3 regions of the Streptomyces sp. NPDC048171 genome follow, and region 1 is predicted to be linked to each of the others. Evidence: riboswitches for the same ligand, from Rfam matches in the RefSeq annotation. Region 1 holds a riboswitch; each other region holds the start of a gene.
The links. Region 1 has a riboswitch for cyclic di-AMP ahead of ACGF3J_RS05200 (C40 family peptidase). Riboswitches for the same ligand answer to the same signal wherever they lie in the genome.
Positions count from the first base shown of each region.

Region 1 (3,387 bases):
AGGTGACCGCGGACAGCGTGGCGCCGAGCACGGCCAGGCCCTCCGTGGCCACGCACCCCAGGAAGACCGCCCCCGGCATCCTGCGCCCCCAGTGCCGCACGACCAGGAGGAGCAGCACCGGCCACAGCAGTGCCGCCAGCGCCAGCAGCGCGGCGGCCAGGGCCGTCCAGCCGAGCAGCGAGAACCGGGTGCCGAGCACGGTGGTCGCGGCGACCGCGGTGAGCGCGCCCGGTGTCCCCGCCCGCGTCAGCCACTGCGGGCGCTCGACCAGCAGCAGGTAGACGAAGTTCGCCGCCAGGGCCAGCCAGGCGGCGCAGGCCAGGAACAGGGCGATGCGGGACAGGACCTCGTATCCCGTCAGGTGCATGGCGACCGACAGGATGCCGGTCGCCATGACCGCGGCCCCGGCCGCCGGTGGACGCTGCGCCCACCAGGCGCGCAGGGGGGAGGGGAGAGTGCCTGACGACGTGCCTGACGACATGTCCCCGATGCTAGAGAGCCGGGCCGGTCAGGCCGGGCGCACCACGCTGTGGATCGACGACTCGCCGTCGTAGTAGATCGACTCCTCGCGGACGTACGCGCCCGGCTTCGGGGCGTGGATCATCATGCCGTTGCCGATGTAGAGGCCGACATGGCTGAGGTCGTCGTAGAAGAAGACGAGGTCACCGGGTTGCGCCTGGGAGACGGGGACGGTCGTTCCGGCGTTGACCTGGTCGTACGTGACGCGCGGCAGCGTCACCCCCGCGGCCTTCCAGGCGGCCTGGGTGAGGCCGGAGCAGTCGTAGGAGCCGGGGCCGGTGGCGCCCCAGACGTACGGCTTGCCGATCTGGGCGCGGGCGAAGCCGAGCGCCTTCTCGGCCTTGGTGCCGTACGACGAGTCCGGCGTCGAGGAGCCCGACGAGCTGTTGCCGCCGGACTCCGAGGAACCGGAGGAACTTCCTCCGCCGCTCTCCTGCTGTGCGGCCTCCTCCCGCCGCTCGCGCTCCTCGGCCTGCTGCCGGGCCTGCTGCTCGGCCAGCTCCGCGGCCTTGCGGGCGGCCTCCTCCTGCTTCTTCTTCTCGATCGCCGCGAGCCGGGCCTTCTCCTCGGCGGTCAGCTTCGAGAGCAGTTCACGCGCGGTGGCGAGCTTCTTCTGGACGGTCGACTTGGCCGTCTTCAGGTCCTGCTGGGAGCCGGTGAGCGTCTCCAGGCTCTCGGCGGCCTCCCGGCGCTTCTTCATCGTCTCGGACTGCTGCGTGACGTAGTCGTCGACCGCGGTCTTCTGACGGCCGGTGAGCCGGCCCATCAGCTGGTTCTGGTCGAAGTACTCCTGCGGCGAGTCCGCGAGCAGGAAGGTCGCCGTCTCCGGGACCGCCGTGCCCGTGCGGTACTGCGCGGACGCGAAGGAACCCAGTTCCTCGCGCGCGTCGTTGAGCTTCTGGGTGCGCTGGGCGACGTCGTCGAGGAGGGTGTCGACCTTCTTGCGCTGCTTGGCGGTCTTCTCCTTGGCCGCGTTGTACTTCTCGGTGGCCGACCCCGCCTGGCGGTAGAGGTCGTCGACCTTCTTCTCGACCTCTTCGAGGCTCGGCCTGTCGTCGTCCGACGGCGTGGCGTTCGCTGTCTGGGACAGCAGGGCGACGGAGGTGAGGGCCGCTGTGGCGAGGGCCGGGGTCCGTATGCCCGCGACGCGTGATCCGGTGGGGCGCGACTTGCGGTGCGACGCCAAGGAGGCGCTCCTTCCAAGTGCTCCGCCTACCGGGTTAGCTGTCGGGTTCGGGCGGCACGGAAGGGTTGCCCTACGGCGGACCGTCCTCATGGAGGGCGGTACGGCCGATTCACCCCAAGTTCTCGGTTGGGTCCCCGGCTCCGGGCGCCGTGGCGGGCACGCCGGACTCGGCGGAGGCCGCGCGGCCCGGCGAGGTTCGCCGGAGGGGGTCGTTCGGCCTGCTCGCACGGTAGCCAACTCGTGTGGCCGCTGTGAAGGTTGGTGGGTGATATGCCCGATACATTTTCGTGACCTTGGCGACGGGTGTCACTCTCCGTGTTCCGGCAGGTCGCAGGGCGTACCGGTGTGAGGTGTCCCGGACATTCTCCGGGGTGGCATCGGGTTGTCGGTGGGGCGCCCTAGACTCGGAGAGCGATGAGCAGCCTCTTTGACGACAGCTTCCTGGCGAGCCTCCAGACCCCCCGGGGTCACGAGGAGGAACCCCCGCCGCCGCCCGAGGACGGTCACGGACCGGAGCCGGTCCCGCACGACCTGTTCGGCGGGAAGTTCGACGCGCCCCCGGAGCGGGACCGGTACTACCGGGACGGCGCCCCGCGCCCCGCCCTGGACCCGGCCGCCCTCCTGGACGGGCTGAACGACAATCAGCGCGCCGCCGTGGTGCACTCCGGCTCCCCCCTGCTCATCGTGGCCGGCGCCGGCTCCGGCAAGACCCGCGTGCTCACCCACCGCATCGCCCACCTGCTGGCCGAGCGCGGCGTCCACCCGGGCCAGATCCTCGCGATCACCTTCACCAACAAGGCCGCCGGCGAGATGAAGGAGCGCGTCGAGCAGCTCGTCGGCCCGCGCGCCAACGCGATGTGGGTGATGACCTTCCACAGCGCCTGCGTCCGCATCCTGCGCCGCGAGTCGAAGCGGCTCGGTTTCACGTCGTCCTTCTCGATCTACGACGCCGCCGACTCCAAGCGGCTCATGGCGCTGGTCTGCCGCGACCTCGACCTGGACCCCAAGCGCTTCCCGCCCAAGTCCTTCAGCGCCAAGATCAGCAACCTGAAGAACGAGCTGATCGACGAGGAGGACTTCGCCGCCCAGGCGGCTGGGGGCACCTCCCAGACGGAGTCTGGGGGAGGCTTCGAGAAGACGCTCGCCCAGGCGTACGCGATGTACCAGTCGCGGCTGCGTGAGGCCAACGCCCTCGACTTCGACGACCTGATCATGACGACGGTCAACCTGCTCCGCGCCTTCCCGGACGTCGCCGAGCACTACCGCCGCCGCTTCCGGCACGTCATGGTCGACGAGTACCAGGACACCAACCACGCCCAGTACGCCCTGGTGCGCGAGCTGGTCGGCGGGGCCTCGGAGCACCCCGTCGACGTACCGCCGGAGGCCGAGGTCCCGCCCGCCGAGCTGTGTGTGGTGGGCGACGCCGACCAGTCGATCTACGCCTTCCGCGGCGCCACCATCCGCAACATCCTCCAGTTCGAGGAGGACTACCCGAACGCGACGACGATCCTCCTGGAGCAGAACTACCGCTCGACCCAGACCATCCTCACCGCCGCCAACGCGGTCATCGAGCGCAATGAGTCCCGCCGGCCCAAGAACCTGTGGACCAACCAGGGCGCCGGCGCCCAGATCACCGGGTACGTCGCCGACACCGAGCACGACGAGGCCCAGTTCGTCGCCGA
Region 1 is NZ_JBIDAU010000002.1:170,506-173,892, forward strand. It holds gene ACGF3J_RS05195 (tellurite resistance/C4-dicarboxylate transporter family protein) at 1-481, opposite strand, end outside; gene ACGF3J_RS05200 (C40 family peptidase) at 509-1,705, opposite strand; cyclic di-AMP (ydaO/yuaA leader) riboswitch at 1,714-1,888, opposite strand; gene pcrA (DNA helicase PcrA) at 2,120-3,387, shown strand, end outside.

Region 2 (3,387 bases), on a different contig from region 1:
GGGAGGCGGCGAGCCGCTCGGCGGAGATGTTGGAGGCGGCGATGTGCCGCACCTTGCCCGCCCTCACCAGCTCGTCCAGCGCGCCGATGATCTCCTCGACCGGCACCTCGGGCTTGTCGAAGTGCGTGTAGTAGAGGTCGATGTGGTCGGTGCCCAGGCGGCGCAGCGAGGCGTCGGCCGCCGCCTTGATGTTCGCGGCGGACAGGCCCGGGTACTCGGGGTGCTGGCTGACCTTGGTGGCGAGGACGACGTCGTCACGGTTGCCGCGGGCCGCGAACCACCGGCCGAGGACGGTCTCGGACTCGCCGCCGCTGTTGCCGTCGACCCAGGCGGAGTAGGAGTCGGCGGTGTCGACGAAGTTGCCGCCGGCCGCCGTGTAGGCGTCCAGGACGGCGAAGGAGCGGTCCTGGTCGGCGGTCCAGCCGAAGACGTTGCCGCCGAGGGCGAGGGGGAAGACCTCCAGGTCGGAGGAGCCGAGCTTGCGCAGAGAAGTCATGTAGGGCGTCAACGAACGCACCGGATCAGGTCATTCCGGCACAGACGCAAAAACCCCGCAAACCGGCAGCCCTGACGTCGGGGGGTTGTCGTCAGGACCGCCGGGGACCAGCGGGGAGGTGGTTGGGCCGGTGGCTCAGGGGGTGAGGCCCTTGCTCTGCAGCCAGGCCATCGGGTCGATGCCGGAGCCGCCGCCGGGGTGGACCTCCATGTGGAGGTGGGCGCCGGTGACGTTGCCGGTGGCGCCGACGCGGCCGATGACGTCACCGGTGGTGACCTCCTGACCGACGCTGACGCTGATGGAGGACTGGTGGGCGTACCAGATCTCGGTGCCGTCATCCAGGGTGAGCACGGTCTTGTAGCCGTACGACCCGTCCCAGCCCGCCGACGTGATGGTGCCGCTGTGCACGGCCTTGAGCAGCGTGCCCGTGGGTGCGGCGAAGTCGAGGCCGGTGTGGTGGCCGGAGGACCAGTAGGCGCCGGCCTGACCGAAGGTCGAGGAGATCGTGTACGAGGAGGTCGGCAGCGTGAACTGCTTGGCCAGCTTGGCGAGGCGCTCGGCCTCGGCCTTCTTCGCGGCCTCCTCCTCCGCCTTCTTCTTGGCGGCGGCGGCCTTGGCCTCGGCCTCCTTCTCAGCCTTGGCGGCGGCTTCCGCGGCCTTCTTCTCCGCGGCCGCGGCGGCCTCGGCGGCGGCCTTCGTCTCGACCTGGGCCTGCTGCTGCTCGGCCTGCGCCATGATCCGGGCCCGCAGGGACTCGCCCGCGCCGGCCGTGTCGGTGCCCTCCGCGGTGTCGGCGGCGGTGGTCACGCCGATGCCGCTGAGCGGGGTGCTGGAACCCTCCGGCTGCGGCTCCTCGTCGGAGATGAGCGAGCCGACGTTGGGCAGGTCCGGCATGGAGATCGACACCGGCGGCTTGCCGGTCTGCGCGCTGGCCATACCGCCCGCGCCGACGGCGGCTATGACACCGACGCCGAGGACGGTGGAGCTGCGGGCGAGTCCGCCACGCTGCTTGGCGACGCGGTGCCGGCCGCGTACGGGGCGAATGGAGTCCTCGGTGGGATTCCACTCCTCCCAGGGGCCCTCTTCGGTGCGGTAGTTCTCGTAGCCGAAGGTGTCGGTGTCGTGCCGACTGGGCACGAACGGGGCCTCGGGGGCAGGCCGGTTGGACGCCACGTGGGCGTACTCCTTTCCTTCCTTTCGCCTACCGGGTTAGCTGACGGGTTCGGAGCAGGAAGGTCTCCTACGCGCGCATGCAGCCGTGTTGCCACGGCGTCAAACGCCCGATTCACCCCAATGTGGTGGTTCCCCGGTTCCCTTGCGGGATTCGGCGCGTGCGCACGGAGCCGCCTTCTGTGACGGCTGGGACGACCGCGCTGCGTTATCGAACGTTAATAGACCCGGGGCCCGGATTCCAAGCTGTTCCTCTTGATCATTAACGAAAACAGGCGGGACGTACACCTCAGGATCGGTGAAAACCGGGCGAGTTGACCGCCGCCAAGTATTCCCCTTCACGCCACTTCTTTCTGACGGTGCGTCAGTCGTTATGCGGAGGGACGCCGACCCGTCACGGCTCGTGACAATGATCATGATCGCCGCGCCGTGGCCGCCGTACGGCGAGCAGCGCCATGTCGTCCGCCATCCCGCCCCCGGAGTGGCGGCGCACGTCGCGGGCGAGGGTGTCGAGCAGCTTCGCCGGGTGGCGGAAGACGCGACCGGACAGCCGCGCGCACGGATCGTAGAACTCCCCCCGCTCGTCCCTGGCTTCCGACAGCCCGTCGGTGTACAGCAGCAGCGTGGCCCCACCGGGGAAGGGGGTCTCCTCCGCCCGGTCGGGCCACACACCCAGCTCGCCCATGCCCAGCGGCAGCGCCGCCTCCCGGGCGGGCAGCGGCCCGAGGGTGCCGTCTCCGTGGAGCAGCAGGGGCGGCGGATGCCCGCGGTTGACGATGCGTACGGTCCCGGTGCCGTGCGGGAGTTCGGCGAGGACGGCGGTGGTGAAGCCCTCGAAGGCGTCCAGCCCGTCGCGCCGGGTGCCCTCACGGGCCAGCGCCCGCTCCAGGCGCTGCGCCACCGCCTCCAGCGTCGCCTCCTGTTCCGCGGCCTCCCGGAAGGCGCCGATCACCACGGCGACGGCGGCCACCGCTCCCATGCCCTTGCCCCGCACGTCCCCCACGATGAGCCGGACGCCCCGCGCACTGTCCTGCACGGCGTACAGGTCACCGCCGATGAAGGCGCCGGCCTGCGCGGCCTCGTAGCAGGCGGCGATCTCGAAGCCGGCCATCCGCTCGGCCGGCTCGGGCAGTACGGCGCGCTGGGCGGCCTCGGCGATCTCCCGGGCGATGGCGAGGCGCTCGTCGGTACGGCGGACGAAGGCGTTGACGAAGACGGCGAGCGCGGCGACCGTCGCGATGGTGATCAGCTCGGTGAGGGAGTCGACGTAGTGGATGACGCCCTTGCCGATCTGCAGCCCGACCACCGAGGCGACCACGGCGACCCCGGTGAGCGCGGTGCCCCGGCGGGAGTAGATCGGTGCGGCGACCAGCGGCGCGGCGGTGTAGAGGGGACCGGCGGTGAAGTAGCGCGGGGTGAGGATGTCGTACAGGACGGCGACGACGATCAGCAGTACGGGGAGCGAGCGCGCGAGGGCCCGCCCGTAGGACGTGCGCCACGGCCGCGGCTGCCCCGCGGGCGGCACGGGCACCGGCTCGTCGCCGAGACCCGGGTCGGGCACGGGATCGCCGGGGAGCCGGCCGCCGGCTCGGGCGTACGCTCCCTCGTCCTCCACATCGCCTGCCCGCACCACTGGTCTCCCGCCGCCCCCTGTCCGCGCCGCTTGCCGTGCCGTACTCCAGGGTTCCCGCGACGGGGGTGGGCGGCGAGCGGTGAGGGCC
Region 2 is NZ_JBIDAU010000023.1:21,095-24,481, forward strand. It holds gene ACGF3J_RS37775 (aldo/keto reductase) at 1-496, opposite strand, end outside; gene ACGF3J_RS37780 (M23 family metallopeptidase) at 632-1,669, opposite strand; cyclic di-AMP (ydaO/yuaA leader) riboswitch at 1,681-1,836, opposite strand; gene ACGF3J_RS37785 (PP2C family protein-serine/threonine phosphatase) at 2,061-3,296, opposite strand.
Region 2: it holds a riboswitch for cyclic di-AMP, as region 1 does, so the genes downstream of both, ACGF3J_RS37780 (M23 family metallopeptidase) here and ACGF3J_RS05200 (C40 family peptidase) in region 1, are expected to answer to the same signal.

Region 3 (3,387 bases), on a different contig from region 1:
CGTACCGGTCGGCGATGGCGCGGACGTGTCCGTTGTATGTGGCGATCTTGCCGCGCAGATGCTTGAGCACGGGCACGCCGCGGGTGTCGAACCCGGTCGTCACGAGGACGGTGCCGGCCGCTTCGGCCAGCGCGGCCACCGCCCGCTCGAACCGCTCGGCCACCTCGTCGGGGTCGGTGCCGGGCCGGAGGATGTCGTTGCCGCCGGCCGCGAGCGAGACGAGGTCCGGTGCGAGTGCGGCGACTCGGGGGACCTGTTCTGCCGCGATCTGGTCGAGCAGTCTGCCGCGCACGGCGAGGTTCGCGTAGGTGAAGTCGCCCTCGGGGCGCCGGTCTGCGAGCAGTACGGCGAATCGGTCGGCCCAGCCGACGAACGCCCCGTCGGGGCCGCGGTCGCCGACGCCCTCGGTGAAGCTGTCCCCCAGCGCCACGTACGACCCGATCACTGCTCTGCTGTCATTCTTCGAATCGTCTGCCACATCGGGCCATGATTCACCTTGGAATGTGACCTACGCGACCGTAGGCAGGGGTTGACGGTCGGTGAGAAAGGCCACGCCTAAAGGCTTGGTCAATTGCGGAATACACCGAAGGCCGGACCCGGGGATCGGGGTCCGGCCTTCGGTGGCGTGGGGGCTGCGCCCTGGCCGTGCGTCAGAGAGAGACGCCGTGCGAGCGCAGGAACGCGACCGGGTCGATGTCCGACCCGTAGTCCGGCGTGGTGCGGATCTCGAAGTGCAGGTGCGGACCGGTCACGTTGCCGGTGGCACCCGAGAGGCCGACCTGCTGACCCGCCGTCACCGACTGGCCGGCGGAGACGGAGAGGGAGGAGAGGTGGGCGTACTGGGCGTAGTGGCCGTCGGCGAGCTGGATGACGACCTGGTTGCCGTACGCACCGCCGGGGCCGGCGGAGACGACGGTGCCCGCGCCGACGGCCTTGAGCGGGGTGCCGGTCGGGACGACGAAGTCCGTGCCGGTGTGGTAGCCGCTGGACCACATGCTGCCGGACTGGTGGTACGGGGTACCGACGGTGCCGCCCGCGACGGGAGAGGTGTAGCCGCTGCTGGTGCCGGCGTCCGAGGTGGAGGCCTTCTCGGCGTCCGTGGACTTCTCGGCGGGCTTGGCGGCGGGCTTCTCCGCCTCGGCCGGCTTCTCCGCGGCGGGCTTCTCGGCGGCCGGCTTCTCGGCGGCGGGCTTCTCCGACTGGGCGGCCTTGGCGCCGACCGAGAGCTTCAGGCCGGGGTGGATCAGTGACGGGTCCGAACCGATGGCCTGGCGGTTGTCCTCGTACAGCTTCTTCCAGCCGCCGTCGACGTTCTGCTCGTCGGCGATCCGGGAGAGGTAGTCGCCGCTCTTGACGGTGTAGGTCCGCGCGTCCGAGTTCTTCTCGGCGCCACTCGCGGCGGCCTTCTTCGCCGTCGCCGCAATGGACTGGACGGACTGCTCGGAAACGGAGTGCGCGGGGGCGGCGTTGGCGCCGGCGGCCCCGATCAGCGGGAGCGCGAGCGCGGCGCCACCGGTTCCGGCGACGGCGATGGTGCGGGTCAGGCGCATGGCCCTGGTACGGCGGTGCTTACCCTTCGCGGGCATGGCGAATTCCTCTCCGGCGCCTGCGAGGTGAGCTGTCGGGTTCGGGCTGGAGATGCCCGGCCGCGCCGAAACGCGGCTTCACCCCAAGCCGTTCCGGGAACCGGAACAGGCATTCGTACCTGTGGGTCCCCCGCTCCTGCCGGTACGGGTGGTGGATGAGAGTGGGCTCCGGTCGGCGGCAGGATTAGGCGTCCGTCCGGATCGGTGGTGAACGTAAGGGACCAAGACGCACCCGGACAAGCGAAGGGTTCCACCAGAAGGCGTTCCGATTGATCCTTTACGGGAATATCCGGTCACACTCCGTCGATTCGGGGAATGGCATTTCGCGCGAACATCCTTGAAAACCGGCTTGATTACGTGAACATGACGGACGACGCACGGTTACGGATATGACGCTGCTCACGCGCCACTTCTCCACCCTTTCGCAATTCAGCGTCAGTTGGAATTAAGGCATCAATTCGGACAGAAGGCGCGATGCCGTCCTTAATGCCCTGTGGACAACTCATTGGCGCAGACAGGGGATGCCGTATCGTCGAGGCGAGCCCGCCGCCGAGCAGCGTCGGCGGGGCGGAGTGGGAGGAGTCCCCGTGACGCAGCAGGTCCCGTCGACCGAACCCGAGCTGACCGGTGTGCGCAATTTCCGGGACGTCGGCGGACTGCCGGCCGCGGACGGGCGACGGGTGCGGCACGGCGTGCTGTTCCGCAGCGGCCACCTGGCGCACGCCACCGGGGAGGACGCCGCCTTCCTGGCCACCCTCGGCCTGCACACCATTTTCGACTTCCGCAACGCGGCCGACCAGAAGCTGGAAGGCCCCGACGTCGAGCTGCCGGGCGTGCGCAATGTGAACCTGCCGCTGAGCGACCCGGCGGACGGCGCCGAGTTCTGGAAGATGGTCCGCGACGGCGACCTCGACCAGCTGCACGCGATCCTGGCCGACGGCAAGGGCGCCCAGCGGATGATCGCGTCCTACCGCACGATCATCACGGAGCGCACGGCGGAGCACTCCCGGGTGCTGCACGCGCTCGCCGAGGACAGCGTCCCCGCCCTGATGCACTGCGCGGCGGGCAAGGACCGCGCGGGCCTGTCGATCGCGGTCACGCTGCTCGCGCTCGGCGTCGAGCGCGACGCAGTCCTCGACGACTACCTCAAGTCGAACGCCACGCACCGCCGCTACAAGGTGCGCCGCGGCAGCTCCGCCGCCTCGGCCTACTCCCCCGAGGTCATGGAGCTGCTGAGCCCCCTGTTCGACGCGCGCGCCGAGTACCTGGCGGCGGCCTTCGACACCGTCGAGGAGACCTGGGGCGGCGTCGACGCCTACCTGGAGCAGGGCCTGCACCTCACCCCGGCGACCCGGGAGCGGCTGCGCGAGCGGATGCTGGACTGATCCGGCACGGCACCGGTCCGCACGACCGCTATCGGCCGGCGCCCACCTCGAAGAGCAGGTAGAGGAAGCCGCCGAAGACGTGCCCCAGGGCGATGTAGATGAGCAGCCGCACCCACAGGGCACGCGGGAACTTCTCCTCCATGGAACTCACGACATCTCCCCAGGGGTCGTCGGGCCGAGGCACAGCGCTGCCGTCGGGCTCTGCAGCAGGGTGTGGACGAAGAGCAGCTCGACCCCTTCGGGGTCCTGTGCGGCGATCCGGTGCGGGGTCAGCGAGTCGAAGTGGGCGCCGTCCCCCACGCCGAGCCGATGCTCGGTGTCCCCGAGGCGCAGCCGCAGGCGGCCCCTGAGCACGTGCAGCCACTCCTCGCCGGGGTGCACCCGCACGATGTCGCCCTGCGACCCGTACGGCACCT
Region 3 is NZ_JBIDAU010000011.1:121,389-124,775, forward strand. It holds gene ACGF3J_RS29515 (SGNH/GDSL hydrolase family protein) at 1-445, opposite strand, end outside; gene ACGF3J_RS29520 (peptidoglycan DD-metalloendopeptidase family protein) at 651-1,586, opposite strand; cyclic di-AMP (ydaO/yuaA leader) riboswitch at 1,591-1,747, opposite strand; gene ACGF3J_RS29525 (tyrosine-protein phosphatase) at 2,174-2,971, shown strand; gene ACGF3J_RS29530 (DUF6126 family protein) at 3,000-3,122, opposite strand; gene ACGF3J_RS29535 (helix-turn-helix domain-containing protein) at 3,119-3,387, opposite strand, start outside.
Region 3: it holds a riboswitch for cyclic di-AMP, as region 1 does, so the genes downstream of both, ACGF3J_RS29520 (peptidoglycan DD-metalloendopeptidase family protein) here and ACGF3J_RS05200 (C40 family peptidase) in region 1, are expected to answer to the same signal.